One region of the Pseudooceanicola sp. NS-SX8 genome, then DNA from elsewhere that is predicted to be linked to it. Evidence: riboswitches for the same ligand, from Rfam matches in the RefSeq annotation. Region 1 holds a riboswitch; the other holds the start of a gene.
The links. Region 1 has a riboswitch for thiamine pyrophosphate ahead of thiB (thiamine ABC transporter substrate binding subunit). Riboswitches for the same ligand answer to the same signal wherever they lie in the genome.

Region 1 (14,380 bases):
CGGGGCCTTCTTCGACCTGCACGCCGTTGCCGCGCAGGCCGCGGGCCATGGCGTCGATCCGGTCGCTTTCCTTGACCCGCAGTTCCTTGACGCCGCGCATCACCGTATCGCCGGTGGCATTGGCCGCGACGACCGAGAGCACGGGATATTCGTCGATCATGGAGGCGGCGCGGTGGGGCGGCACCTCGATCCCCTTCATGTCGGGGGAATAACGGGCGCGCAGGTCGGCGACGGGTTCGCCGCCTTCTTCGCGGAGGTTCTCGAAGGTCAGGTCGGCGCCCATTTCCTGCAGCGTGGTGAAAAGGCCGGCGCGGGTGGGGTTGAGGCCGATGTTCGGCACCAGCACGTCGGAGCCGGGGGTGATCAGCGCGGCGCAGACGGGGAAGGCGGCGGAGGAGGGATCGCGCGGCACGACGATGGTCTGCGGCTTCAGTTCCGGCTGGCCCTTGAGGGTGATGACGCGGCCTTCGTTGGTGACCTCGGTCGAGATTTCCGCCCCGAAGCCCGCCAGCATTCGTTCGGTGTGGTCGCGGGTGGCTTCCTTTTCCACCACGACGGTTTCGCCGGGGGTGTTGAGGCCTGCGAGCAGGACGGCGGATTTCACCTGTGCGCTGGGCACCGGGGTTTCGTAGCGCACGGGTGTCGGGTTTTCCGCGCCGACAAGGGTCAGCGGCAGGCGGCCGCCCTTGCGGCCATAGGATTTCGTGCCGAAGAGCGCCAGCGGATCGGTGACGCGGGCCATGGGACGGCCGTTGAGGGAGGCGTCGCCGGTGAAGGTGACGGAGATCGGGCAGGTGGCCACGGCGCCCATGATCAGGCGCACGCCGGTGCCGGAGTTGCCGCAGTCGATCACGTGATCGGGTTCGGCGAACCCGCCGGTGCCGACGCCATGGACGCGCCAGTTGCCGTGGCCGAGGTTTTCCACCGTGGCACCGAAGCTCTGCATTGCCTTGGCGGTGTCCAGCACGTCCTGGCCTTCGAGCAGGCCGGAGATGTTGGTTTCGCCCACGGCCATGGCGCCGAAGATCAGCGCGCGGTGGCTGATGGACTTGTCGCCGGGCACGTTGGCCTCGCCCTTGAGGGGGGCGCCGGCGCGGGCGGTCATGGGCTGCGGTTCACCGTGGGCGGACATGGGATCTCCTCGCGTTCTGCGAGGGCCTGATAGCAGGGGCGTGGGGCAGGGTCACGCCTTATCAGAAGGGAACGGGGGTGCCGTGCTGATCGAAGAAATGGCCGGTGTCGGCGGGGGTGAGCGCGGCGAGGACCGAAAGCAGCCGCTGCGCGGCCTCCCGGGGCGGGACGGAGGGGTGGCGGGAGAGGTAGCGCGCGGTGAGCGGGGTGGCGACGGTGCCGGGGTGCAGCGCCACGCAGCAGGCGCGGGGATGCGTCCGGGCCAGTTCGATGGCGGCGCAGCGGATCACCTGGTTCAGCGCGGCCTTGGCGGCGCGGTAGGAGGTCCAGCCGCCCAGCCGGTTGTCCCCGATGGACCCCACCCGGGCCGAGAGCGCGGCAAAGGTCGCGGGCCGGTCGCGGGGCAGGAGCCGGGCGGCATGGCGCAGGACCAGCGCGGGGCCGGTGGTGTTGAGCGCGAATTGCGCCGCCATCGCCTCTGCCGTGAGGTCCTTCAGGGATTTCTCCGGCCGGTGGCCGTCGATTTCCAGCGCGCCGGTGGCGCAGAGGACCTGGTCGAAGGCCCCGGCGGGCAGGGCCGAAAGGTGCCGGTCGATGCAGGCGGGATCGGTCAGGTCGAAGCCGTCGTGACGGCGCGACAGGGTGGTGACGGTGGTGCCGGTCGTGGCAAGCCGGGCGGCCAGCGCCGCGCCGATGCCGCCCGAGGCGCCGAGGAGCAGGACATGTGTCATGCCCCCACTACGCGCCGCGGGGCGGATCGGGTCAATATCGGGCCTGAATTCGGTCCTGTATCGGGCCTGCGTCCAGATTTGGGCGCAGGCCCGGGCCGGGGTCAGTAGTCGCCGCTGCGTTCTGCCTCGACCACCACGGACATGCCGGGGCGCAGGTCGGCCACGTCGGGCTGCTCCGTGTCGATGGCGATCCGCAGGGGCAGGCGCTGGGCCACCTTGGTGAAGTTGCCGGTGGCGTTGGAGGAGGACAGGACCGAGAATTCGGAGCCGGTCGCGGGCGAGAAGCTTTCGAGGTGGCCCGAGAACTGCTGGCCGCCCATGGCATCTACCGTGAAGCTGACCGGCTGACCGATCCGGAGGCCTTCGACCTGGGTTTCCTTGAAGTTCGCGATCACCCAGGTCTGCGGCGAGACATGGGACATCAGCGTGGTCCCTGCAGAGACATACTGCCCCACGCGGACGGAAATCTGCCCCAGGGTGCCGTCTTCGGGCGCGTGGACGACGGTGTTTTCAAGGTCGATCTTCGCCAGTTCCAGGGCCGCCTGGGCCGAGGTGATGGAGGCCTGCAGCGTGCTGGTGGTGACCTGGGCCGACTTCAGGCTTTCCTGCGCCACGGCGACGGCGGCGCGGGCCTGGTCGACGCTGGCCTTGGCCTGGGCGAGGGAGAGCTGCACCTCGTCATAGGAGCTGGCGGAGACGACATCGTGTTCCTTCAGCTTGGCGTAGCGGTCCCAGCTGGCCTGGGCGGTGTCCTGGGCGGCCTGGGCGGAGGCGAGCGCGGCCTTCTTTGCCTCTACCGTTGCCTCGGCCGAGTGGATCGACTGGGCGTTGCTGTCGAGGTTGGCGCGGGCGGTGGCTAGGGTGGCCTCTGCCTGCTTGACGGCTTCCTTGTACTTGCGGTCGTCCAGCCGGGCGAGGACATCGCCGGCCTTGACCTGTTGGAAGTCCTGCACCGGCACTTCGGTGACGTAGCCCGAGAGCTGCGGCGCGATGGAGGTGACGCGGCCGCGGACATAGGCGTTTTCGGTGCGTACGCTGGCGCTGTCGAAGGGCGGCAGGTGCCAGGCGTAGAGCACGAAGAGGAGGCCGATGGCGCCGATGGCCAGGGCGACGAGAGAGTGGGAGAGCTTTTCGGAGAATTTCATGGCGTGTCTCAGGCGGTTGCGGGTGCGGCGGGGGCGTCACCCGTGGTGTTGGTTGGGCCGGCGGAGGGGCCGGTAGAGTTCGGGGTGGCCGCGTTCGGGGCAGCCGGGGCCGCGGGGGCGGCAGGGGCAGGGGCCGGGAAGAGCATCAGCCAGGCGACGTGCAGGATGAGCAGCGCCAGGGCCAGGCCTGCGATGCCGGCCAGCAGCAGGAAGACGTCGTTGTAGGCCAGGACGGTGGCCTGGGAGGACAGCTGGCTGGCCAGGGTCGATACCGCCTGCAGCTTGCGCTGGGTGACGTCGGTGATCTGGCTGGCATAGGCATTCATCAGCTGGGTGATGGAGGCGGTGACCGTGGGATCGCCCGCCATCAGCTGTTCCTTGAGCACGGCGGCGTGGTGGGCCGAGCGGTACTGGATGAAGGTCCTGAGCAGGCCGGAGCCGATCAGCGAGCCCAGCACCTGCGTCGACAGGAACACGGCGACGAAGGTCAGGATGTACTGCGGCCCCTTGGCCAGGGCCTTCATCAGGCCGACGGCCATGGCGGAGGGCATGTAGAGCATGCTGGCCGTGGCGATCAGGGCCTGGCTGACGAACATCTGTTCCGGCCGGGTCAGCACGGTGGAGTGGCTGTCCATCAGCGCGCCTGCGAGGATCATCGCCAGGGCCGCACCGTGGATCAGCGGGATCCGCTTGGGCGCGATCAGCAGGCCGCAGAGCGCGCCGCCCACCACGGTGAAGATCGAGATCACCCAGAACAGGGGCGCCATCTGCGCATTGCCGAGGCCCAGCGACATGAAGAGGTAGGGCGAGCCCACGGATTGTTCCGACAGCACGATGCGGAACAGCAGCAGCACACCGGTGAGGTGGAGCATTTCGGGCGTCGCGATCCAGCGGATGTCGATCAGCGGCGTGTCGCGGTGCAGTTCTAGCACCGCCGCCCCGGTCAGCGCCGCCAGGGCCACCGCCAGCGTTGCCCCCAGCCAGGGCGCATTGGTCCACCAGTCGGTGGTGCCCCAGGTGAAGACCGCCGCCACCCCGGCAAAGCCCACGGCGATGCCGGCATAGGACACCAGGTCCAGCGGGTGGATCACCTTCATGCGCGGCGCATGGGAGAGCGGCAGGTAGAGGATGAAGGGGATCGACATGAAGACGAGGCCCAGCACCAGGAACTTGGTCGCTTCCCAGCCGCCAAGGTCCCACAGGGTGGGGGTGAGCGCGCGGCCCAGCGGGGTGCCCAGCATGATCACCGTCAGCGCCCCGGTCAGCCCGACGGAGAGCTTTTTCGCGGGCGGCAGGGATTCCAGCATGTAGAGCACGGCGAGCGAGGTCAGCGGGGCCGCGGCGACGCCGGTGAAGAATTCGATCACGATGGCGGAATGCAGGTCATCGACGAAGAGGCCAAGCACGGTGGCAAAGACATAGGCGACCACGGACCAGAGCGCGAATTTGCGCAGGCCGTATTGCGTCCGCATCTTGATCAGCAACAGCGGAAGCGAGGCGCGCGGCGCCATGTAGGCCACCATGAGCCAGGTCGCCTGGGTCTGGGATGCGCCGATTTCGCCCGCGATCTGGCGGGTGTTGGCAAAGAGGAACCCCTGGCCCAGCGACTGCGACAGCCCGATGATCGAGGCCGCCAGCAGGAACAGCGCGACGCGCCAGTTCGGGTGGGCGATGGGGGCCGGTGCGGCGCCAGGGTTGGCGGAGGGGCCGGCAGAGGGACCTGCTGCGGGACCTGCTGCGGGGCCGGTTGGGGCGGTATTTGTATCAGTGCTGGCCATCACGGGCCTCTCGGGTCATGCGTTCGAGGTTGGCGAAGACCTTGGAAATCGTCTCTTCCGCCGCGTCGAGCTCCTCCGTCGGGATGCCGCGGATCAGTTCGCCGCGCAGCCGGTGGGAGAAGGCAATCAGGTCGCCTGCCTCGGACCGGGCGTGATCGGTCAGGAAGACACGGCGGATCCGCCGGTCTTCCTCATGCGGGCGACGTTCGACGAAACCGTCCTTCGACAGGCCGTCGAGGGTGCGGTTCAGCGTCGGTGCCTCGATCTGCAGGCGGTCGGCGAGCTCGGTCTGGCTGAGCCCCTCCTGGGCGGCGACCGTCAGGATCAGCTCCAGCCGGGAGAAGGTCAGCCCGTAGTTGCGCGCCCGCCGGTCATAGCACTTGCGCAGCGACCGGGAGAGCCGGGCGACGGATTTGAGCAGGAAGTGATCGGACTGGGCCGAGGTATGGGCCGAGGTATGGGGCTGGATCGGGGACATGGGACAGGGTCATCGGTTCGGAAACGGGGCGGCGGCGGGCAGACAATTTAGCCTGCTAACCATTAGGGCGCTAAATACATGTGAAGTTGCATTTTACAAGTCACGTTTTTCGGAACAGGTTGGGGAGAAATGGTGGAAAAATGTTGGTGGACAAGTGAAACAAGGGCTTTGATCGCGGCGGCGTGCGGCGCGGTCATGGCGGGATGTCGGGATCTGCATAGCAGCCACCCGGCCGGGGGGCTTTCGCCGCCCGGGGACGTGCCGTAACCGGAAGGGACCGCCGCGGCACGCCCGGGGGCGGATCCGGTGGAAGGGCCCAATGGCAAGACCCGGCAAGACGGACCGGTGTCGGTGAGAACGGGCAGAACAGGGAAGAGAACATGGATTTTCGCGCCATCGTCATGGGCGTCGCCTTCGTGCTGATGTGGTCGAGTGCCTTCACATCGGCCCGGATCATCGTGGAACATGCGCCGCCGATGCTGTCGCTGTCGGTGCGGTTCCTGATTTCCGGCCTGATCGCCATCGGGCTGGCTGCCGCCATGGGCCAGAAGATGCGCCTGACCCGCGCGCAATGGCGGGCGACAGTGATCTTCGGTGTCTGCCAGAACGCGCTGTACCTGGGTCTGTTCTTCATCGCGATGCAGTGGATCGAGGCGGGCTTTGCCTCGATCATCGCGTCGACCATGCCGCTGATGGTGGGGCTGTTCGGCTGGATCTTCCTGGGGGAAAAGCTGCGCCCGATGGCCGTGGGCGGGCTGGTCCTGGGGGTGATCGGCGTGGTGCTGATCATGGGCACTCGGATTTCCGGCGGGGCCGACCTGGGCGGGATCGCCCTGTGCATCCTGGGTGCTGCCGCGCTGAGCGTGGCGACGCTGTCGGCGCGGGGGGCGTCTTCGGGCGGGAATGTCCTGATGATCGTGGGTTTGCAGATGCTGGTGGGGTCGGCCTGCCTTGGCGTGGTGTCGCCCTTCCTGGAGGAATGGACCGTCACCTGGGACCTGTCGCTGGTGCTGGCCTTTGCCTACACGGTGATCGTGCCGGGGGTTGCGGCGACCTTCCTGTGGTTCGTGCTGGTCAACCGGATCGGCGCGGTGAAGGCGGCGACCTTCCACTTCCTCAACCCCTTCTTCGGCGTGCTGGTGGCCGCCGTGGTGCTGGGGGAGGAGATCGGCCCGCTGGACATGCTGGGCGTGGCCATCGTGGCCGCCGGGATCCTGGCGGTGCAGCTGTCGAAGCAGCAGCCGGTGGCGGCGGCGCCTGCGGGGGATTGAGCGGACAAGGCTGAAACAAAAGTGCCCGGATCTTCACGCGAAGTTCGGATGACAGGTGGGGCGCGAGGGGCGAGAAAGGGGCATGGAAATCCTGCTTGCCTACCTTGCGGGCCTGCTGACGCTGATCAATCCCTGCGTCCTGCCGGTACTGCCGATCGTGCTGGGATCCGCCCTGCAGGCGAGCCCGCGCGGGCCGCTGGCCCTGGCGGCGGGCATGGCGGTGTCCTTTGTCGCGCTGGGGCTGCTGGTTTCGGCCGCGGGCTTTGCCCTGGGCCTGTCGGAGGAAAGCGTGTCCCGGGCGGGGGCGGTGCTGATGCTGCTTTTCGGGCTGGTCCTGCTGGTCCCCCGGGCGTCGGCGGTCTTTGCCGGGGCCACCGGCGGATTTGCTGCCGGGGCCGATGCGCGCATCCGCGGGATCGAGGTCACCGGGGCGAGCGGGCAGTTCCTGGGCGGGCTGCTGCTGGGCGCGGTCTGGAGCCCCTGCGTCGGGCCGGTGCTGGGGGGCGCGATTTCGCTGGCGGCCTCCGGTCAGGACCTGTTGCGGGCCGGGATCATCATGGCGGGGTTCGCCGCCGGTGTGGCCACGCTGATCATCGTTCTGGGCTATGGCGCGCGGGGCATCCTGTTGCGCCGCCGGGCGCAGATGCAGGCGCTGGCGCGCCTTGCGCGGCCCGCGCTGGGCGTCATCTTCATTCTGGTCGGAACGGCGATCCTGTTCCGGCTGCATCACCTGGCCGAGGCCTGGGCGCTGCGCGTCCTGCCGCCCTGGCTGACGGATCTGTCGGTTGCGTTCTGAGGAGGTATCATCATGAAACGACGTCATTTCATCGCGGGCGGCGCGGCGCTGGCCCTGACCCCCGTGCCGGGGCTTGCGCTGGCGGAGGACCTGCCGGCGCCGCTGGCCTATGAACCGGGCGTCCTGAGCCAGCACCTTGATGCGGGCAAGACGGTCTTCCTGGACTTCAAGGCGAGCTGGTGCACCACCTGCGCCGCCCAGACCCGGGTGCTGGACAAGCTGAAGGCGGAAAACCCTGCCTATCTGGAACATGTGACCTTCATCGACGTCGACTGGGACACCTTTGGCCGGTCGCAGATGGCCGCGCGCATGCGGATCCCCCGCCGGTCTACGCTGGTCGTGCTGAAGGGGGATGACGAGCTGGGCCGGCTGGTGGCCGACACCCGCGAAGAGAAGATCCGCGCGCTGATGGATACGGCGCTGGCCGCCGCGACGGCGGCCTGAGGCACTGGTCCCGAGACCCTTGGCCCCGGGTTTGGTACGTGGTTCAGCTCTGGGTTCAGCTCTGGCTTCGCCTCCGGGGCAAGGAGCCGTATTGGCGCCCGTGGTTTGGGCCAGGGCCCCTGGGGCGGTCGGGTCAGCGGACCGCGCTGATCTGGTAGGCGGTGCCGGGGGCGACCCGCGCCTCTGACAGGGGGGCATCGCCGAACCAGCCAGAGCCGAGCGCGATGCCGCCTGCGAGGAGGGCAACGCCCGCCAACCCGAGGCTGAGCGTCTGTTCATCGGCTGGGGCAAGGTCGGCCAGCAGGGGGCGTGCGCCTGCCTGCGCCCGCCCGGTCGCGACGCCGGATGGCGCGGGGGGCAGACCCCGCCCGGGCCTGTCCCGTTGCAGAAGATTCCGGCGATCCCCCTGGCAATAACCCTGGGGATCGGCCCCGCTTCTGCCGAAGGCCCTGTTTCCAAGGGCTTCGGTAAAGGTGATGGCGTGGTTGGCTCTGTCGGTCACCTGACGCTCTCCCTGTCGGCGGCGCATGCGCCGCGTTTCCGCTGTCTCCCAACCCGGGGTGAGCCTCGGGCGAAAGTCTTAACATAAGGCAAACAGCGGTGGGGCCGTCAGGAGAGCAGGGCGAGCAGCACGGTCAGCGACAGGAAGGCGCAAGCGGTGGAGATGGTCACGGTCAGCGCCGCGGCGCCGGAGTGGCCGGAGCCCTGGGCGAGGATCGGGAAGATCCCGAATACCGGCATGGCGGTGGCCAGGATCAGCGCGTGGGAGAGCTCCCCCGGCGGCAGGGGCAGGGCCAGCAGCGCAAAGAGCGAGAGCCAGGCAAAGGCGATGGCGGGATGGACCAGCAGCTTGAACGCGGCGATGAAGCCGGCGAGCTTCAGGTTGCCCTTCATCGGCAGCCCCACCAGCGATCCGCCGATGAAGAAGAGCGCCACCGGCGAGGCGGCCCGCGACAGCAGGTCGAAGACCCGTTCCAGCGCCGCCGGCACCGGCAGGGCGAAGACGGAGAAGATGGTGCCCAGGATGATGGCGATGATGAAGGGCCGCTTGAGCACCGAGACCGCCACCTTGCCCAGGCGGCGGGGCAGGGATTCGCCGTTGCCGCTGTTGTTCAGGGCGTCGATCATGATCAGGCCGGTGGGCTGCAGAAGGAAGTTTTCCACCAGCAGGCACATGGCGAGGATCGAGGGCGCTTCCTCGGGGTAGACCATCTGCATGATGGGGAAGGCCAGGAAGGCGGAGTTCGGTGTGGCCGAGCCCATGACGCCGATGGCCCGCCGCCCCGGCCCCGTGCCGTTGAGGCGCAGGAGGGTCCAGATCAGCAGCTGGGTCGTCACCGCCGCCAGCACCAGCAGCAGCAGGAAGGAGGGGTTCACCAGGGAGGAGAAGCTACGCGTCGCCGTGGCGTGGAACAGCAGCGCGGGCAGCGCCACCAGCAGGACGAATTTTCCCAGCACGCCCATGGCGTGGGGATCGAAGACCTTCAGGCTGGTCAGCACGTAGCCGAGCGCGATCAGGGCGAAGATGGGGAAAGTGATGGTGAGGATGGCGAGCATTGGTTCTTACGTGTTCGTCTTTCCCCCCGGTCACCCGACCTATAGCTGCGGGCCGATCCGACCGCCAGCCTCTCCGATCTGGCCGCGGTGCAGAAGCAGGTGATCGAGGATCACGCAGGCCATCATCGCCTCTCCGACGGGCACCGCGCGGATGCCGACACAGGGATCGTGGCGGCCCTTGGTGATGATATCCGTCGCCTCGCCCGATTTCGTGATCGTCTGGCGGGTCTTGAGGATCGAGGAGGTGGGTTTCACCGCGAAGCGCACGACGATTTCCTGACCCGTCGAGATCCCGCCGAGGATCCCGCCCGCGTGGTTGGAGGAATAGACCGGCTGGCCGTCGTTGCCGGGGAAGATCTCATCCGCGTTTTCCTCGCCCGTGAGGCAGGCAGCGGCCATGCCTTCGCCGATCTCGACGCCCTTGACGGCGTTGATGGACATCATGGCGGCGGCCAGATCGGTATCCAGCTTGCCGTAGATCGGCGCGCCGAGGCCCGCGGGCACGCCGCGCGCGACGATTTCACAGATGGCACCGACGGAGTTGCCGGACTTGCGCAGCCCGTCGAGGTAGCTGGCCCAGCCTTCCGCGGCCGTCGCATCGGGGCACCAGAAGGGGTTTTCCTCGATCTGGGCCTCGTCGAAGCGGGTGCGGTCGATGCCGTGCGGGCCGATCTGGGTCATGTAGCCCCTGATTTCCACCTGCGGCGCCAGGACGCCAAGGGCGGCGCGGGCCAGGCCCCCGGCGGCCACGCGGGCCGCGGTTTCGCGCGCGGAGGAGCGCCCGCCGCCACGGTAGTCGCGGATGCCGTATTTCTGGAAATAGGTGATGTCGGCATGGCCGGGGCGGAATTTCTCGGCGATGTCGCCATAGTCCTTCGACCGCTGGTCGGTGTTGCGGATCATCAGCTGGACAGGCGTGCCGGTGGTCTTGCCTTCGAAGGTGCCCGACAGGATTTCGACCGCGTCGGGTTCGCGCCGCTGGGTGGTGTACTTCGACTGCCCCGGCTTGCGCCGGTCGAGCCAGAACTGCAGCAGCTCCGGATCCACGTCGATGCCCGGGGGGACGCCGTCGACGGTCGCGCCGAGCGCGGGCCCGTGGCTTTCGCCCCAGGTGGTGACGCGGAAGAGGTGGCCGAAGGAATTCATGGACATGGGGCGCTCCGGGGCAGGTTGGGCTGCTGGTTAGCCGATCAGGGGGGCTGGTGCAATTGCGAGGGCCATGTGGGGCCCGGGCAAGGGGTGTGGCGCACGGGGCATAAGGCGCGGGGCGTTCAGGGCGCTCAGCCCGGGGCGGCAACCCGGAAGCCGAGGTTCCCTGCGGAACTGTCGGGGTCGTTCCGGGTGCGGGAGTGGACGTGGTAGCGGTCGCAGTAGCTGTCGTGGCAGAGGTAGGAGCCGCCGCGCTGCACCCGGGCGTAGCCCTCGGCCGGGCCTTCGGGGTCACGCAGGGGACCGGTGCCCGCAGGCCGGGGGCCGAACCGGTCGGAGACCCATTCCCAGACGTTGCCCGTCATGTTGTAGAGCCCGTAGCCATTGGGCGCGAAGGCATCCACCGGGGCGGTGCCGATGAAACCGTCTTCGGCCGTGTTCACGGTGGGGAAGTCCCCCTGAAAGGTGTTCATCATGTAGCGCCCGCCCGGGGTGAGGTCGTTGCCCCAGGGGAATTTCTTCCGGTCCAGCCCGCCGCGCGCCGCGCGTTCCCACTGTGCTTCCGTCGGCAGGGACAGCCCGGCCCAGGTGCAATAGGCCAGCGCGTCGTACCAGGCGATATGGGTTGCGGGATGGTCGGGGCGGGACGCGGTATCGCTGCCGGGGCCTTCGGGGGCGGACCAGCAGGCGCCGTGCACCTGGCGCCACCAGGGCAGGCCGGGCGGGGTGTTGGGGTAGTCCTGCGGCCGGGGCAGGAGCAGGTGGAAGACCACGCTCCACCCTTCGCGTTCGGCCACGGTGCGGTATCCGGTGGCGGCCACGAAGGCGGCGAAATCGGTCACGGTCACCGAATGGGGGGAGATCCGGAAGGGGGAGAGCCGCACCCTGCGCCGGGGGCTGTCGAGGTCGGCGGGATAGGTCGAGCGGCGCGCGCCCATTTCGAAAAAGCCGCCGGGTACGGGCACCAGCCGGTCCAGCAGGGCGGCGCGGGTTGCCGCATCGGCCTGCGGGACGGCGAGCGCATCGGCCAGCAATACGCTGTCATCGGTCGTGGCCCCGCCGGCGCCATGGTTGGAGGTGCTGCAACATCCCTGGGTCATGATGCGGTTCCTTTCTCTGCCCTCTGGTGCCGCCGGGGGCGGGGCGGGTCAACCGGTTTCGACGCGGGCCGGCGGCGGGAACCGCTTGCAGGGAAGGCGCCCGGCGACTAGGCTGCGGCCTACCTCGGGGTGCCCTGATGCAGGGCTGAGATGCGACAGCGAACCCGTTGAACCTGATCCGGTTAATACCGGCGGAGGGATGGTCAGACAGGGGGCGCAGTGCGCCCGTCATGTCCCTGAACGTACTCCGCCCGTAGCAGATAGGAGGATGCCATGAAGCATCTTGCACTCGCCACGGGTTGTCTTCTTGCCACGCAGGCCGTGGCGGAGACCCCCGTTCTGAACGTTTACACCTATGAATCCTTCACCTCCGAATGGGGCCCCGGTCCGCAGATCGAGGCGGGGTTCGAAGCCGTCTGCGGCTGCGATGTGGTCTTTACCGGCGTGGGCGACGGTGCCGCGCTGCTGTCGCGGATCCGGCTGGAGGGCGCGCGGTCCGACGCCGACGTGGTGGTGGGGCTGGACACCTCGCTGATGGCGCAGGCGGAGGCGACGGGCCTCTTTGCGCCCGTCACCGCGACGGCGGAGTACGATCTGCCGATCAAGTGGACCGATGGCACCTTCGTGCCCTTCGACTGGGGCTATTTCGCCTTCGTCACCACCAAGGACGGCCCGCATCCGGCGAATTTCGAGGAGCTGGCGGCTTCGGACGCCAAGATCGTCATCCAGGATCCGCGCAGTTCGACCCCCGGCCTTGGCCTGCTGCTGTGGGTGAAGGACGCCTATGGCGACCGCGCCCCGGAGATCTGGCAGGGGCTGGCCGACAACGTGCTGACCGTGACGCCGGGCTGGTCGGAAGCCTATGGCCTCTTCCTCGACGGCGAGGCGGACATGGTGCTGAGCTACACCACCTCGCCCGCCTATCACGTCATTGCCGAGGGCGATGACAGCAAGGAGGCGCTGGCCTTCGACGAGGGCAATTACATGCAGGTGGAGATCGCGGGCAAGCTGGCGGCGAGCGACCAGCCGGAGCTGGCGGAGCAGTTCCTGCAGTACCTGCTGGGCGCCGAGGCGCAGGGCGTGCTGCCGGAAACCAACTGGATGTACCCGGCGGTGATGCCCGAAGGCGGGCTGCCCGAGGGTTTCCACGAGGTGGTTTCGCCCGAAAAGGCGCTGCTGATGGCGCCGGAGGCGGCCGAGGCGGCGCGCGGGGAGGCCCTTGAGGAATGGCGCGCGGCGCTTTCGCAGTAAGCCGGGGCACGGCTGGCGGGATGCTGGGACGCGCGGGGGCCGCTCTGGTCCTCGCGCTACTCTTCGTGCCGCTGGCGGTGGTGCTGCTGAATGCGGGCCTTGGCCCGGGGGAGGGGCGCGGCTTGCGGGCCGAGGACTGGTCCGCGCTGCGCTTCACCCTGATGCAGGCGGCGCTGTCGGCGGGGCTGTCGGTGCTCTTTGCCCTGCCGGTGGCGCGCGCGCTGGCGCGGCGGCGCTTCCCGGGGCGGCGGATCTTCGTCACCCTGACCGGGGCGCCCTTCCTGTTGCCGGTGACGGTGGCGGTGATGGGGTTGCTGGCGGTCTTCGGGTTGCGCGGCTGGGTCAATGACCTGCTGGCGCTGGCGGGGCTGGGGCCCTGGCGGATCTATGGATTGCCGGGGGTGCTGCTGGCCCATGTCTTCTTCAACATGCCGCTGGCGGTGCGGATGCTGCTGCAGGGCTGGCAGGCCATCCCGGCGGAGCGGTTCCGGCTGGCCGCATCGCTGGACCTGCCGCCGCTACAGGTGTTCCGGCTGCTGGAATGGCCGATGCTGCGGCAGGTGGTGCCGGGGGCGCTGGCGGCGATCTTTGCGATCTGCCTCGGCTCCTTTTCGGTCGCGCTGATCCTGGGCGGCGGGCCGCGTGCCACGACGCTGGAGCTGGCGATCTACCAGGCGTTCCTGTTCGATTTCGATCTGGGCCGGGCGGCGGTGCTGGCGGCGCTGCAGGCGGGCGTGGTGGCCACGGCGGCGGCGCTGGTGCTGGGGCTGGCGCGGGCCGACGGGTCGGGCGCGGGGCTGGACCGGGCGATGGCGCGGCGCGACGTGCCGGGCGGCGCGCTGCGGATCTGGGATGCGGGCTGGCTGCTGGCGGCGGGGGCCTTCCTGGTGCTGCCGCTGCTGGCGCTGGTGCTGGACGGGATCGGCGGGCTGGCCGACCTGCCGGCGCGGATCTGGCCCGCGATGGGCAATTCGCTGGCGGTGAGCCTGGGCTGTGCCGTCACCACCTGCCTGCTGGCGCTGGCGCTGTCGGCGCCCATGGCGCGCTGGGCGGAGGTGGTGGGGCTGATGCCGCTGGCGCTGTCCTCGCTGGTGCTGGGCACCGGGTTCTTCCTGATCCTCAACCCCGTCATCGCGCCGGGGCGGCTGGCCCTGCCGGTGACTCTGGTGGTCAACACGCTGATGGCGCTGCCCTTCTGCCTGCGCATCCTCGCCCCGGTCTGGGCGCGGGCGGAGGCCGATCACGGGCGGCTGGCCGATCAGCTGGGCCTGCGGGGGCTGTCGCGGCTGCGCTGGCTGCTGCTGCCGCGGATCCGGGGGCCGCTGGGCTTTGCCGCGGGCATTGCCGCCGCGCTGTCGATGGGCGACCTTGGGGTCATCACGCTCTTCGGCAGTCCGGAGCGGGAGACGCTGCCGCTGCTGATGTACCGGCTGATGGGGGCCTACCGCACCGATGCGGCGGCGGGGGCGGCGCTGGTGCTGCTGGCGATGTCCTTTGGCATCTTCTGGATTTTCGACCGGGCGGGAGGGCGGAATGCCTGAGATGGGGT
Region 2 (14,380 bases), 1.7 Mb from region 1:
ACCTCTGGGGAGGTTGGGCGCGGCTGTCCAACGGCTGGATCTTCGAGATGCCGGCCTTCGACGAGCCGCCCACGCTGCCGGTGACGGTGGATGCCCGCCGCATCGCGACGCAGGAGGCGTGACGATGTCCGATCTGGATCAGCTTGACCTTGCCCTGGCAGAGGTGGCCCGGGGCGCGCGCGTGCCCTACCTGGGGCCGGGCGTTTCCGCCCTGTCCGGGGGCAACCTGCCGATGACCACCGCCGACCTCTGCGCCAGGATCGAGGCAGAGGTACGGCCGCCCCGCCGGGCCGCTGGCAACCTCTGGGCGGTGGCGCAATACGTCGAAAGCCGGAAGTTCCGAGCCACGCTGGATGACATCATGCGCCGCGCCTTCGCCGGACAGGGCGGGACGAACCCGGTGCACGACTGGCTGGCCCGGATCGCGCCGCCGCTGATCGTGGACACCTGGTACGACGACGGCCTTCCGGCGGCCTTCCCCGAGGGGGGCGACTGGGCCATGGTGCAGGGGGTCAGCCGCAACGGCGAATGGATCGACATCTTCACCCGCAGCTACGACAGCCGCGGGCAAGAGATCGAAGCGCTGGATTCTGATGTGAAAACAGTGCTCTACAAGCCGCATGGCATGGCGCGCCCGGATCGGTCATTCCTGTTGTCGGACAGTGATTACGTCGAGGTCCTGACGGAAATCGACATTCAGCGCCCGATCCCCGAAGAGGTGCAGAAGCGCCGGACGGGGCGCCCCTTCCTGTTCCTTGGCTGCCGTTTCGACGACCAGATGCTGCGCAGTTTCGCGCGGCAGATCGCCAAGCGGTCGGCGCCCGGGCATGTCGCGGTGATGCCGGGGCCGCTGACGCGGATGGAGGGCAAGTTCCTGGAAGAGCTGGGCATCACCTGGCTCGACCTGCCGGTGGAGGCCCTGGAGGAAGCGCTGAGCGTGCCCGAGGGCTGAGTCGCCGGAACGCTGCGGCACTTCGCGGGCCCAGGGGCCTGCGCGGATTGAAAACCCGCCCTCTGCGGGCTCTTATGCCGGGGCCTGCAGAGGGAGGAATGCAATGGCTTATCCGCAGATGCTGCGCCCGCTGGACCTTGGTTTCACCACGCTCCGGAACCGGGTGATCATGGGATCCATGCACGTGGGGCTGGAGGAGGTGAAGGGCGGGTTCGACCGCATGGCCGCCTTCTATGCCGAACGGGCGCGGGGTGAGGTCGGGCTGATCGTGACGGGCGGCGTGGCCCCCAACGAACGCGGGCGTCCCTTTCCGGGCGGGGCGAAGCTGTCGACGCCCCAGGAGGCCGAGCAGCACCGGGTGGTGACCGAAGCGGTGCATGAGGCGGGCGGGAAGATCGCCATGCAAGTGCTTCATTTCGGGCGCTATTCCTATCAGAAGGACCTGGTAGCCCCCTCTGCCGTGAAGGCGCCGATCAACCCCTTCGTGCCCCATGAGCTGAGCGCGCAGGAGGTGGAGGAGACCATCGCCGATTTCGTCAACTGCGCCGCGCTGGCGCAGCAGGCGGGATACGACGGCGTGGAGGTGATGGGATCGGAAGGCTACCTGATCAACGAGTTCATCGCGGAACGCACCAACCGGCGCGAGGATCAATGGGGCGGCAGCTTCGAGAACCGCATCCGCCTGCCGGTGGAGATCGTCCGGCGCATCCGCGAAAGGGTGGGGCCGGAGTTCATCCTGATCTACCGCCTGTCCATGCTGGACCTCGTGGAGGGCGGCAGCACGGCCGAGGAGGTCGTCGCGCTGGCGAAGGCGGTCGAAGCGGCGGGGGCGAGCATACTGAACACCGGGATCGGCTGGCACGAAGCCCGGGTGCCGACCATCGTCACATCCGTGCCTCGGGCCGCTTTTGCCTGGGTTACCAAGCGCTTGAAGGGAGAGGTGGGGATCCCGCTGGTGGCCACGAACCGGATCAACATGCCCGAGGTGGCTGAGCGGCTGCTGGAGGAGGGCTATTGCGACATGGTGTCGATGGCGCGGCCCTTCCTGGCAGATCCGGCGTTCATGGTGAAGGCGCGCGAAGACCGCGCGGAGGAGATCAACACCTGCATCGCCTGCAACCAGGCCTGCCTGGATCATACCTTCAGCGGCAAGATCACTTCCTGCCTGGTGAACCCGCGGGCCTGCCACGAGACGGAGCTGGTGATCGCGCCGGCAGAGGTGCCCCGGCGGGTGGCCGTGGTCGGGGCGGGGCCGGCGGGAATGGCCTGCGCGGTGACCGCCGCCGAGCGTGGGCACAGGGTGGTTCTTTTCGAACAATCGCAAGAGGTTGGCGGGCAGTTCAATGTCGCCATGAAGATCCCCGGCAAGGAGGAATTCGCCGAAACCCTGCGCTATTTCCGCAAGCGGCTGGCGCTGACGGGGGTGGAGCTGCGCCTGGGGCAGCGGGCAGAGGCGGAGGCGCTGTCGGGCTTTGACGAGGTCGTCCTGGCCACCGGGATCCGCCCCCGCACACCAGAGATCGACGGCATCGGCCACGAGAAGGTGCTGGGCTACCTCGACGTGCTGCGGGACGGCGCGCCGGTGGGCGCGAGGGTCGCGGTGATCGGCGCCGGCGGCATCGGGTTCGACACGGCGGAATTCCTGGTGGAGGAGGCCGGGCCACGCTCGGTCGAGGCCTTCTGCAGGACCTGGGGCGTCGATCAGGGCTTTGCCCGCGCGGGCGGGATCATGCCGCCGGAGGACGAGGCGCCCTTGCGGAAAGTGTATCTGCTTCAACGGTCTAAGGGGAAGGTTGGCGGCAAGCTGGGCAAGACGACTGGCTGGATCCACCGCGCCACGCTGGCCAAGCGTGGGGTGCAGAGTATCGGGATGGTCACCTATGAGCGTATCGACGACGCGGGGCTGCATATCACCCGGGACGGCGTGCCGGAGGTGCTGGAGGTGGACAACGTGGTGATCTGCGCCGGGCAGGAGCCCTGCCGCGATCTGGAGGCGGCGCTGCGCGCGGCGGGGGCCTCTGTCCACCTGATCGGCGGGGCGGATGTGGCGGCGGAGCTGGATGCGAAACGCGCCATCGACCAGGGCACGCGGCTGGCGGCCGCGCTCTGACCGTGGGGCGGGGTTAACCCAGTCCTACAGCATCGTGTCCAACGTCGGTACTGCAGTGCAGCGACTCACACCGCCCGGGCCTTGGTTAACAGGGGTTTCGGGCCGAAATCGGAACGTCGGTATCACGTCGGTATTGCGTCGGTATCGCGGCGGTGCGGCATGGCCGGATCGCCCCGGGTTAACGAGGCGTGCGGTGGTGAGGGAGGTGAAGGCCGGGCCGCGGGCGGGGGAGAGGTGGGGCGAGTGGGGGAGCAGCGGTGGATTGCATCCACCCTACGGGGAGGCTCCGGGGGGGGCGATCGGCTTTGTTATCAGGCCCGGGCGCGGCGCAGGCGCAGGATCTGGCGCAGGATGGTGCCCAGGCCCACGGTCCGGAAGATGTCGCGCATCATCCCGGCATCGGCCTTCAGCCCGGCGAGGGTGCCGTACTTGTCGGCCTTCAGCGGGCTGACCACGTCCGGCCAGGAGACGACGGCCACATGCAGGTGGGCCTGCAGCCAGAGCCGGTTCATGAAGACCTCGAGCCCGAAGCGGGGCAGGTCGGCCAGTTCATCCAGGTGCCGGGTCATCAGCGCGCGCGGCATCACCCGTTCGCCGGAGATGTAATCCAGCCCGATCGCGCGCCAGGGCGCGGGGGCATTGCCACGCAGCGACAGCGAGGCGCCGGTGCGGCCCGACAGCACCGGCTGGGCGAGCCGGGTCAGGTGTTCGGGCTTCAGGCCCAGGAGGTCGCTGTCGAGGAAGAGCACGAAGTCGCCCCGCGCTGCGCGCAGCCCTTCGGCCACCGCGCGTGTCTTGCCGCCGTTCACCGGCTGGCGGATCAGCTGCAGACGGTTGCAGCCGGTGCTGCGGCGGTCGCGGATCACGCCTTCGACCACCTCGGCGGTGCCGTCTGTGGATCCGTCGTCCACCACGATGAGCTCCTCCACCTCGGGCGTGGCAAGCGCCACGTCGAGCACCCGGCGGATCCGGGGGGCCTCGTTGAAGGCGGGAATGATGCAGGTCAGCCGCGGTGCGGGGGCGGTGCGGGTGGTGTGGGGTTCGGCAGTGGGTTGGGCAGTGGGTTGGGCGGGGGACATGAGGGGAGCCGTTGGTTGGGACATGGCGTATGAGTTAGGTCGATCCTGCCCGTTCGACAGGTGGGCGGTGCTTCAGGTCGTGCGCTTGCGGAAGAAGAGCCAGCTGCCGATCGCCACGAGGATCAGGGCCAGCAGGCCGAGGGAAATGCGCCCGATCCAGTCGTCGATGCGGGTATAGGCGGCGCCGAAGCCGTAGCCCACGGCAACGAAGAACAGGCTCTTGGGTATGGTGCCCAGCAGGTTGAACCACAGGAACTGGCTGATCCGCATGCGGGCGGTGCCGGCGGCGACCAGGACGGGGAAGCCCATGGAGTGGGTGATCTTGCCCAGGATCAGCGTGCGCCCGCCCTTGCATTCGAAGTGACCGGCCAGAAGTTTCAGCCGCGCCGGGCGCAGGCCCAGCCGGCGGCGCCAGCCCTCTGGCAGTTTCGCCAGGCCCCAGCGGCCCAGGGCATAGGCCAGGAAATCGCCCAGCAGGTCCGCCAGGATCACGATGATGATCACCGACCAGAGGTCGAACCGCCCGGTGGAGGCCAGCCAGGCCGCGATCACCGTGACGATGGGCCCTTCGATCACCGCGACCGGGGCCACCAGGGCCAGGCCGTACTTGGCCAGCAGGGCCGCGACGGTTTCAAGGCCGAACATGCTGCGGTCTCCGGTCGGAGCGGGGCTTGGCGTTGCCGGGGGTATTGCCGGGGGTGACCTCTGCCTCCATCTCGTTGCCGCGCCAGGAGAAGCCCTGGCGGAGCAGGCCGGAGAGCCAGATCGCGGGTTGCAGCAGGTCGCGGGTCAGCATGGCGGAGAGGTCGCGGGCGTCGAGCGGGATGCCGTTGGCCCGGGCGAAGGCGATTTCGGCGGCGTACCAGGCCAGCAGGAAGCCCAGCGCCCAGAGCGGCGAGGCGCCCAGCGCGGTGAGCACGATCAGGCACAGGAAGCCCAGGGCGGGCGCCTGCAGCAGTTCCAGCGCGAAGAGCGTGGGGAAGCCCTGGCGGCGGATCACGCTCCAGCGCAGCTGGCGGTCCCAGACGGACCGGGCGGAGCGGCGGCCCACCGGGTGGCGCGACAGGCGGGCGGGCAGGCGCACGCGCAGGCCCTGGGCGCGGATGAGCTTGGTCGAGCCGACGTCTTCGGCGGTGTCACGGCCCAGCGCGGCCAGCCCGCCGCCGGCCTGCAGCACGCGGCGGTTCCAGAACAGGGTCTTGCCCTGGGCAAAGCCCAGTCCCAGCGTGTCGGCGGCCAGCTGCCAGCGGGCCTGCCAGGTGTTGAGGAAGGCGCATTCCACCGCGCCCCAGAAGTTTTCCGGATCGCTGCCCACCGGCGGGCCGGAGACGAGACCGGTGCCCTGTTCCCAGGCGTCCGCCAGGCCGGAGAGGTAATCCGCGTCCAGCATCAGGTTGGCATCTGTCAGCACGAACCAGTCGGAAGAGGCGGCCTCCACCCCCTTTTCGACGTTGTTCAGCTTGGGATTGGCCGACAGGTTGCTGCGCCCGGTCAGCAGGCGCGCGGGCACCTGGGGATGAGAGGCCATCATGTGGCGCAGGGGCGCGCAGGCGGGATCGGCGGGATCTTCGGCGCAGAAGATGACCTCGTAATCGGGATAGGCCTGGGTGAAGGAGCTTTCCAGGGTCGCGCGGTCGTGCGGGTCGAGCCCCTTGACGGGCCGGACGAGGGAGATGCGGGGGCGGAAGCCGGTGGCGGCGCGGGGCCGCAGGGTGGGGCGCAGGGCGGCCAGGGTGCAGCTGCCCAGCTGCGCGGAGAGGGAGAGCGTTGCGATCCCGCCGAGGAGAATGTTCGCCGCCATCATGATCTAGGCATCCTGTGTTACGGGGCCGAAGGGGGCCGTCGCAGGTACCATCTGTGGCGCATCCCCCCATTCGACAAGTCTCAATGTGCCGTCGTGATGTTCCGTGAGCGCGGTGAAGCTGTCGATCCAGTCCCCGCAGTTCGCGTAGATCGTGCCGTCGATGTTGTCGAGCATCGGGCGGTGGCAGTGGCCGCAGATCACCCCGTCGGCCCCGGCTTCGCGGGCCATGGCCACCAGCCGGTTCTGGAACCGGCCGGCCATGACGAAGAGGCCCGAGAACTTGACGATGGCGCGCTGGATCGCGGTGGACTGGTCGGGCATGCGGGTGAAGAACCGCCGCCCCAGCCAGTCGTCGAAGCCGCGCAGCATGGCATCCAGGCGGGAGCCGAGGCGGGTCATGAAGTGCTGGCGCATCAGGCGGCTGTCGGCCTGGTCGCCGTGCAGCACGAGGTAGCTGCGGCCATCGGCGCCCTGGTGGGTCATGGTTTCGCAGTGCTGCCAGCCCACGGGCAGGTCGTTGTCGCAGGCGCGCAGGGCGGCATCGTGGTTGCCGGAAAGGTAGATCACCTCCACCCCGGTTTCGGCGCGGCGGTCGAGTTCGCGCATGAAGGCCTCTGCCGCCTCGGGCCAGTGGATCTTGCCGCCGTGCCAGATGTCGAGGATGTCGCCCACGAGGAAGATCCGGTCCGCTTCATGGGCGGAGAGGAAGGCGAGGGCCGCATCGGGGCGGGAGGCGCGGGCGCCCAGGTGCAGGTCCGACAGGAAGACGGAGCGCACCCGTTCGGGCGGCTTGCCGCGCCCGCCGGGGGCTGCGGGGCTGTTGGCGGCGGTCGTGCGGCTGGCGGCACCGGGCAGGGCCGCGCGAAGCTGTTCGCAGGCCGGAAGGCCGGAGTTTGGAAGGCCGGAAGGGGCCCGGGTCACGGGCTGGCCCAAGGGCCGTGCGGGGGTGTCGGGCAGTACCGTGCCGCCCGGCAGGGCGCCGGGTGCGGGGGCAGGGCCACGCCGCAGGACATGAAGCGTGTGGGGCGCATGGGGGGGCGTGCGGCGGAAGGCGTCCTGCACGGGCAGGCTTGCGTCCGTCGGCCCCTTGGCGGGAAGGCGGTCGATTTTCCGTGCGGGAGAGGCCACGCCAGCTGCACCCTTAGAGCTTCGTTCGCGGCGATCAATGGGCGCGGCAGGTGATGTTTTCGTGACGGTCACGTATCGGATCGGTGAATTCTACCGCCCCCGTTTGTCCCGGAGGGAAGAACCGCCCGGCGATTAGACGAAGCCCCCGGCAGGAAGGTCGGGGATGCGTCCTACCTAATGACGACACCCGGCATGTCAACGGATAAGACGCCGGCGCCCGGCCCCTGAGGCAGCCCGTCGCAACCCCCGTGCGCGGGACGCAGGCCCAGCAGGCGCGGGGTTCGCGGCGCCGTGAGGCCTGTCGCGGGGGTCCGCGGAGGGGGCTGACGTTACGTCCCGCGGTGGCGGTGCGGCGCCGAAAACTGCTTGTTCAAAAGGCGAAACGGGCCTCTTTGCCGGGCTTGGCACTGGGGGAGCGCCCCGGGATGGAAAGCGGGGCGGGATCCGGCCTGCCGGGGCGGTGGGGATCGGCGGGCCATTGCCGGGCCATCGCGGCACCATCACCGGGACAGCCCGCGCGCGGGCTTTCCCAATTGCGTGATCCCGCCCCGCGCGCCCTGCGGGACGGGCCTGGAGCCGTGGGCGGCGGAGTTGATCGGGCGATGACCCTGGATGATCAGAGCGCCTTGACGATCCGTTCCGCCGCATCGGCCAGCTGTTCGGCGGGGCGGGCGACGCAGAGGCGCACGTAGCCGCGGAAGTCTTCGCCGAAGAGCGACCCGGGCGCGAGGCCCACGCGGGCGTCGGTCACCAGTCGCAGGCAGGTGGGGCCCGCGTCTTCCTCTCCGTCGAAGCGGAAGAAGGCATACATGCCGCCCCTGGGCTTTGCGGGAAGGATGACGCGGTTGGAGCGGCCCAGCACCTCGTAGACGGCATCGAGGCCATCGCGGCAGCGGGCGCGGATCATTTCGACGGTGGGTTCGCCATGGGTGAGCGCGGCCAGGGCGCCGGCCTGGATGAAGGCGGCGGTGCCGGAGTTCATGTACTGGGTCAGCGCATGCACCGTGGGCGCGACGGAGGCGGGGTGGTTCAGCCAGCCGATGCGCCAGCCGGTCATCGCCCAGGCCTTGGAAAAGCCGTTGATGCAGAAGACCAGGTCCTCTTCCGTGGCCTGTTGCAGGATGGAGGGCGCGGCGCGGCCCTCGGCCACGAGGCGGGCATAGACTTCGTCCGAGATGATCCAGACGCCGTGGCGGCGGGAGAAGTCGAGCAGGGCCGCGTAGAGCGCTGCATCGGCCATGAAGCTGTTGGGATTGGCGGGGCTGGACAGGATGATGACCCGGGTGCGGGCATCGCAGGCGTCAAACAGCCGGTCGAGGTCCAGCGTCCAGGCGCCATCGACGAGGTCGAGCGGGACGCCGCGCGGTTCCGCCCCGGTGACGGAGACGGCGTGCCGGATGTTGGGCCATTGCGGTTCGACGATGACGGCATTGTCGCCGGCCTGCAGCAGCATGGTCAGGGCGATGTGCATCGCCTGCATGCCCGAGGGCGTGATGGTGGTGCGGTCCGGGCCCAGGTCGATGCCGTGCAGGTCGGACTGGTAGGCGGTGAGGGCGCGGTGCAGGTCGGGGCGGCCCTGCATCTGGGGCACGTAGAAGACCTCTCCGGCATCGAGGCTGTCCTTTGCCGCCTGGCGGATGAAATCGGGGGTGACGATATCGCCTTCGCCGTACCACAGGGGGATCATGTCGGGCACGCCATCCGCGCGGGCGGCGAGGGAGGCGATGTTTTCGGTTTCCAGGTCCGCGAGGTTGGGGCGGATGGCGGAAAGGGCGGTGTCGGGGGAAAGCAGGCGGCGGTGCACGGGAGGCCTCTTGTCAGCGGTGAGAGCCGGGACAATCTGCGCCTTTGGGGGAGGGGTCAAGCCGGGCGGCGTACCGCCCGGCCCGGAAACTGCCGGTTCAGGTGACGGGGGCAGTTTGCGGGGTCTGTTTTGGGGTCACTGCGCGGGAACGGGTGCATCCATCCAGGACTGGTCGATCCAGCCGGAGAGATCGCCCGGCCAGTCCAGCGCGGCCCCCCCGGGCCCCTTCAGCACGCCGCTGTCGAAGAGAAAGCGCGCCATGGTGGTGAAGGTTTCGGGGGCGATCCGGCCCACGGGGGTCTGGCCGTCCGTCAGGTAGTGGCCATCGGCGATCAGCTGCATCGAGGCGCGGACAAGCTCTTCGTTCGGGAAGTCGCCCGCGTCGATCAGGATCCGGGCGGCCTGGCCCGGGTGATCGGCGGCCCAGGCGTAGCCCTGTTGCGTGGCCTGCATGAAGCGGGTGACGAGGGCGGGGTCTTCTGCCAGCAGGGCGCGGGTGGTGCCGATGTAGCCGTTCTGCTGGGCGGGCACGCCGTAGTCACCATAGGCGAAGCTGGACTGGTGGCGGCCCAGCAGGGTGCTGTTGACGCCTTCCCAGGTCGCGACCTCCAGCGTGAAGTCGACGGCGCCGGAGGCCAGGGCCTCGTAGGCGCCGGTGCCCAGGGTGACGGTGTCGTAGTGCGGATCGCCGCCGTCCGCTTCGATCATGGTGGTGATCAGGGCATGTTCCCAGCTGGTGCCGAAGCCAGCGTAGGTCTTGCCCGCGAGGTCGGCGGGGCGGGTGATGGCGGTATTGTCGCTGTTGTAGACGAGGCGCCCGGTTTCGCGCTGCATCGTGGCCCAGAGCGCGGTGATGGGCGCGCCGGAGGCCCGCGCGTTGAGGAAGCCGAGCGAGGTCATGTAGGCGAAATCCGCAGCCCCCGCCGCCAGCAGCGCGGTGGAGCTGCTGTCGGAATAGGGCAGGATGTCGACCTGCAGGCCGGCCTGGCGATAGAGCCCGCGATCGCGGGCCACGACGAGGCCCACGTGATTGGTGTTCAGCGTCCAGTCGAGGGCGATGCTGACCTCGACAGGCGCCGCGTCGGGGGTGTCGTCAGAGGTGGTCTGGGCCTGGGCTGACTGGGCCAGAGACAGGGTTAGGGCCATGGCCATGGAAAAGGCCAGCGGCAGGGCGCGCGTGGCGGCAGGCAGGAAGTGTTTCATTGTCGGTCCTCCAGGAGCAGGGTTCGAAGCATGTCCCGGGTGGGGGCCAGGGCGGCCTCCGACCGGGAGGTGCGGGGGGTGGTGATCGGGATGTCGGCCAGGATGCAGGCGGCCGCGTCGGGGCGCGGGGCCTGCGCCGGGCGGCCCATGACCAGAAGGCGGTCGGCCAGGCGGGTCGCCTCGTAGAGGTCATGGGTGACCAGCAGCACGCCACGGGGCCTGCGGGAGAGCTGATCGCAGAGCCAGTCCTGCATGCGCAGGCGGGTGACCGCATCGAGGGCGGAGAAGGGTTCATCCAGCAGGATGAAGCGGCTGTCGCCCACGACGGCGCGCAGGAAGGCCGCGCGCTGCCGCATCCCGCCGGAGAGCTGGTCGGGGAATTGGTCGGCGGTGCCGGCCAGGCCGAAGGCGGGCAGCAGGTCGTGCACGCGGGCACGGGCCTCGCGGCGGGGCAGGCCGGCGATTTCCAGGCCGAGCCCTGCGTTTTCCGCCACGGTCAGCCAGGGGAACAGGGTATCCTGCTGCGGCTGGTAGGCGATGGCGGGGTGGGGCGTGGCAAGTGGCGCCCCGTCGAGCCGGGCGCGGCCCCGGGCCGAAAGCCCGGGCGGCAGCACGCCTGCCAGCCATTTCACGACGGAGGTCTTGCCGCAGCCCGAGGGGCCGATCAGGCAGGTGATCTGCCCCTGGTCCAGACGCAGCGCAACATCGCGCAGCAGCGGCGCCCCGGCGGCGGAGATGGTGAGCGCGTCAACCTGCAGCATCGGGCGCCCTCCTGTGGCGGCGGCCGGTGGCGCGGTCGGCCAGGTCCAGAAGCGCCAGCAGCAGCAGGGTCAGCCCGGCGGAAACGACGACGGCGGCGAGCACGAGGTCGGCGCGGAAGTTGTTCTTGGCCGAGAGGATGTAGATCCCCAGCCCGCGCCGCGCCCCGGCGTATTCGGCGAAGATGGCCGCGACCACGGCGTAGGTGGCGGAGATGCGCAGCCCGGCGAAGAAGGCCGGCCGGGCAACGGGCAGGGTCGCGCGCAGGAAGACCGTGCGCCCGGACGCGCCCATCGACACCAGCTGATCACGGTAGGCGCGGGGCAGGCGGGCATAGCCCGACAGCAGGCTGACCAGCATGGGAAAGAAGGTCACCAGGATCACCAGAAGCACCTTGGGCAGCAGGCCGAAGCCGAACCAGAGCACCATCAGCGGGGCCAGCGCGACGATGGGCACCGTCTGGCTGGCCACCAGCAGGGGCATCAGCGCGCGCCGCACCCAGGGCAGCGCATGCAGCGCCACGGAGGCGGCAAAGGCCGTGACGACCGACAGGGAGAACCCCGCCAGGGTGACGCAGAGCGTCGACAGCCCGTGCCGCCCGATGTCGGCGCGGTTGAGCCAGAGCCCGCGCGCCACATCCGTCGGCGCGGGCAGGATCAGCGGGGACACCCCGGCGCGGCGGCAGTAGACCTGCCAGGCCAGCAGCAGGGCGAGAGAGATCAGGATCGTGGGAAAGATCCGTCGGAAGAGGGTCATCTTGACCTCCGTCTTGGCGCCCCGCGTCGGCCAGCCCTGTTTCACGCCCAAGGTCGGGCCACAGGTGGGGCCGTGGTTATGGCTGTGATTTCCGGCCGTGATTTCGGCCGTGGGCCGGGCGGGGGGCTTTGATGGGCGGGTTCCGTGGCCTGCGCGGTGCCTGCGCGCCCCTTGCGCGCGCATGGCGGGCGGGTGGGGCGTGCAGGCGGGACGCGCGGGCGTGCGGCGCCCGCGTGTCGTCAGCTGTTGGTGGGGGTCTTGCTGGGGGAGTTGGCAGAGGCGGTCATGTCGATGGTGACATGCCCCTCCGCCGGGCCGAAGCGCAGGAAGGCCTGTCGCAGCGTTTCGAAGACCGCCCCGGCATCGCCCTGCAGGCGGGTGCAGAAGTTCTTCGACCGCAGGAAGGTGCCGGAGCCCTTCAGGAAGTCGATGCAGCCATAGATCTCGTCCATGTGGCGATCCTGCCCAAGGACGTAGAGGGAGAACTGCAGGTCGATCTGCACCCCGGTGACGGGGGCCTGAAGGACGGCCTGCCGGGCCAGGGCCTGACGCTCGGCGAGGGTGCGATCCTGGGCACGGGTCAGCGTGTCGCAATGGCAGGCGGGATCATCGGGTTCGCCGGGGCAGCCGCGCGACAGGGTGACATGCATCGCTACGTGCTCCGGCCGCCGGGCGGCGGCGGCGAAGAGATCGCGGATGGCGTCGAGCAGGGGACCCGGCGCGCCGACCATCAGGGTCGACATGTCGTCGGTCTCGATCCTGAGATCCTGCTGGTAGGGGGTGAGGGCGTCGAGCCCGGACAGGATGACATCGACGAAATCGGACGTCATCGGATAAAGCGACACTTGGGCGCCTATGAACATGGTGACCTCGCTCCGCTGGCATTAACCAGATCAGCTGTGAAGGGTTCACGCATCATCGCGCATCTCAGCCCCGATCGGAGCACCCCTGGCTATGTGCGGGCAGGGTGTGGCAGCGCGGGCGGAGTGTCAACCGGCGGAGGAGGATTTCGGGAATTTTCCGCGAGGCAGGGCCGGGGGCCATGGGCGGGTGTGTCGCCCGGGGGAGGCGTCAGGGCGCGGAGCGCAGGCCCAGGTGGTGCATCTGGAAGGCCAGCTGGGCATCGGCCATTTCGATGCCGGTGCAGATGGCCAGGCCCCGGTCCAGGGCGGCCTGCAGGACGGGGGTCACCCTTTGGCTGGTGACCGCGTCGGCGGCCAGTCCGCCCTGTTTCAGCAGGGCCGGATCGTAGGGCAGCGGATCGCCCGGGCGCATCCCCAGGGGAGAGGCGTTTACCGCGATGTCGAGGCTGCCCGGCGCGGGCAGCTCGGTCGTGACCGCAACATCCGGGCAGAGCGCGCGGAGTTGGGCGCGCAGGGCCTGGAGGCGCCCCGCGTCGGGTTCGATGAGCACCAGCCCGGCCGGTCCCTGTGCCGCCAGGGCATGGGTGATGGCCGCCCCCGCGCCGCCACCGGCCCCGGCGACGAGGATATGCGCCCCTGCCAGCCGCTGGCCGACGGGGTGGCTTTCGAGATGGGTTTCGAGCGCGCGTACCAGCGCGGCGCCATCTGTCATGTCGCCCAGCAGGGTGCCATCGGGCTGTCGGCGGATGATGTTGACAGCGCCCACGGCCTGGGCCCGCGGGGTCAGCCTGTCGACGCATTCGCAGGCGGCCTGCTTGTGCGGCACGGTGACCGAACAGCCCAGGCAGTTCGCACTGCCCCGCAGGATGTCGAGGAAGTCCGGAACCGCGCCCGGGGCCAGGTCCATGGGCACCATCACCGCGTCATGACCCTGCGCCGCCAGCCAGGCGTTGATCGCCGGGGGCGTCTTCACCTGGGCGATCGGGTGGCCGATCAGCGGGATGTGGCGGGTGTGGCCGGTGATCCGGGCCGGGCGCCGGTCAGACCGGTCAGACATGTTCGGTCTCGTGCGGGTCGGCCGGTTCCAGCCGGGGCGCCAGGGCGTTCACCGCCGCCTGCAGCGCCATGGGCACGAAGCAGAACACCGGGGAGACCTTGAACACCGTGTCTGGGATGCGGAAGACCGGCGTCTTCAGGCCGAGGAATTCCCAGACCGCGCCAAGTTGCACCAGCACGTAGATCGACAGGATCACCGTTGCCAGGTTGATGATCAGGTCGAAGAGGCGCTGCACCCGGGGGCCCAGCATGTCGACCAGGGCGGTGACGACGATATGGCGCCGGGTCCGGAACAGCACGAAGGCCATCAGGAAGACGACCCAGGTGATTGCCAGCTGGGTCAGCTCTGCCGAGCCGACGAAGGCGCGCCCCAGGAAATAGCGCATGAACACCTCGGTCAGGATCCCCACGACCAGTGCGACCAGCACGATCTGCGAGATCCGCAGGTAGATCTTGGCGATCAGGCCAAGAAGGGTGTCGATGAATTTCATGTCTTTCTCCTGCGGCGCGCCGCTGTCACTCGATGTCCTGGATGGCGTCGTAGAGCCCTTCGCCCCAGAGGCCGTCTGCCTCCTGGTCATGGGCCGCCGCGCGCAGCTTGTCGGCGAAGGCCGCGCGGTCGACCTCGATCACCGTCGCGCCGTCCGCTTCGAGCTGTTCGCGCACGGACTGGGCGGCCTCGGCCACGATCTGGGCGGAGTAGGTGGCGGCCTTGGCCGCGGCGTCCAGCACGATGGCCTGCTGATCCTCGTCCAGCTTGGACCAGCGCCGGCCGTTCATGGCCACGGTGATCGAGTCGTAGACGTGGTTGGTGAGGGAGACATAGGGCGCTGCCAGGTGGAACTTCTGGCTGAGGACGGAATCGT

Region 2: linked by a shared signal. The riboswitch ahead of AC2IR1_RS09635 (YkoF family thiamine/hydroxymethylpyrimidine-binding protein) and the one ahead of thiB (thiamine ABC transporter substrate binding subunit) in region 1 are both predicted to bind thiamine pyrophosphate.

What each region holds. Positions count from the first base shown of each region.
Region 1 is NZ_CM170819.1:410,342-424,721, forward strand. Features, by position in the region: gene aroA (3-phosphoshikimate 1-carboxyvinyltransferase) at 1-1,132, opposite strand, end outside; gene AC2IR1_RS01805 (SDR family NAD(P)-dependent oxidoreductase) at 1,194-1,862, opposite strand; gene AC2IR1_RS01810 (HlyD family secretion protein) at 1,964-3,007, opposite strand; gene AC2IR1_RS01815 (MFS transporter) at 3,016-4,785, opposite strand; gene AC2IR1_RS01820 (MarR family winged helix-turn-helix transcriptional regulator) at 4,772-5,263, opposite strand; gene AC2IR1_RS01825 (DMT family transporter) at 5,644-6,534, shown strand; gene AC2IR1_RS01830 (cytochrome c biogenesis CcdA family protein) at 6,617-7,330, shown strand; gene AC2IR1_RS01835 (thioredoxin family protein) at 7,343-7,774, shown strand; gene AC2IR1_RS01840 (hypothetical protein) at 7,908-8,276, opposite strand; gene AC2IR1_RS01845 (AEC family transporter) at 8,384-9,331, opposite strand; gene aroC (chorismate synthase) at 9,371-10,483, opposite strand; gene AC2IR1_RS01855 (formylglycine-generating enzyme family protein) at 10,612-11,580, opposite strand; TPP riboswitch at 11,696-11,797, shown strand; gene thiB (thiamine ABC transporter substrate binding subunit) at 11,854-12,831, shown strand; gene AC2IR1_RS01865 (thiamine/thiamine pyrophosphate ABC transporter permease ThiP) at 12,852-14,372, shown strand; gene AC2IR1_RS01870 (thiamine ABC transporter ATP-binding protein) at 14,374-14,380, shown strand, end outside.
Region 2 is NZ_CM170819.1:2,098,040-2,112,419, forward strand. Features, by position in the region: gene nifT (putative nitrogen fixation protein NifT) at 1-122, shown strand, start outside; gene AC2IR1_RS09585 (SIR2 family NAD-dependent protein deacylase) at 125-952, shown strand; gene AC2IR1_RS09590 (FAD-dependent oxidoreductase) at 1,056-3,062, shown strand; gene AC2IR1_RS09595 (glycosyltransferase family 2 protein) at 3,374-4,141, opposite strand; gene AC2IR1_RS09600 (DedA family protein) at 4,214-4,786, opposite strand; gene AC2IR1_RS09605 (glycosyltransferase) at 4,773-5,945, opposite strand; gene AC2IR1_RS09610 (UDP-2,3-diacylglucosamine diphosphatase) at 5,949-7,073, opposite strand; gene AC2IR1_RS09615 (pyridoxal phosphate-dependent aminotransferase) at 7,690-8,877, opposite strand; gene AC2IR1_RS09620 (ABC transporter substrate-binding protein) at 9,013-10,080, opposite strand; gene AC2IR1_RS09625 (ABC transporter ATP-binding protein) at 10,077-10,841, opposite strand; gene AC2IR1_RS09630 (ABC transporter permease) at 10,828-11,595, opposite strand; gene AC2IR1_RS09635 (YkoF family thiamine/hydroxymethylpyrimidine-binding protein) at 11,835-12,458, opposite strand; TPP riboswitch at 12,449-12,555, opposite strand; gene AC2IR1_RS09640 (shikimate dehydrogenase family protein) at 12,667-13,515, opposite strand; gene AC2IR1_RS09645 (TRAP transporter small permease) at 13,508-14,005, opposite strand; gene AC2IR1_RS09650 (TRAP transporter substrate-binding protein) at 14,031-14,380, opposite strand, start outside.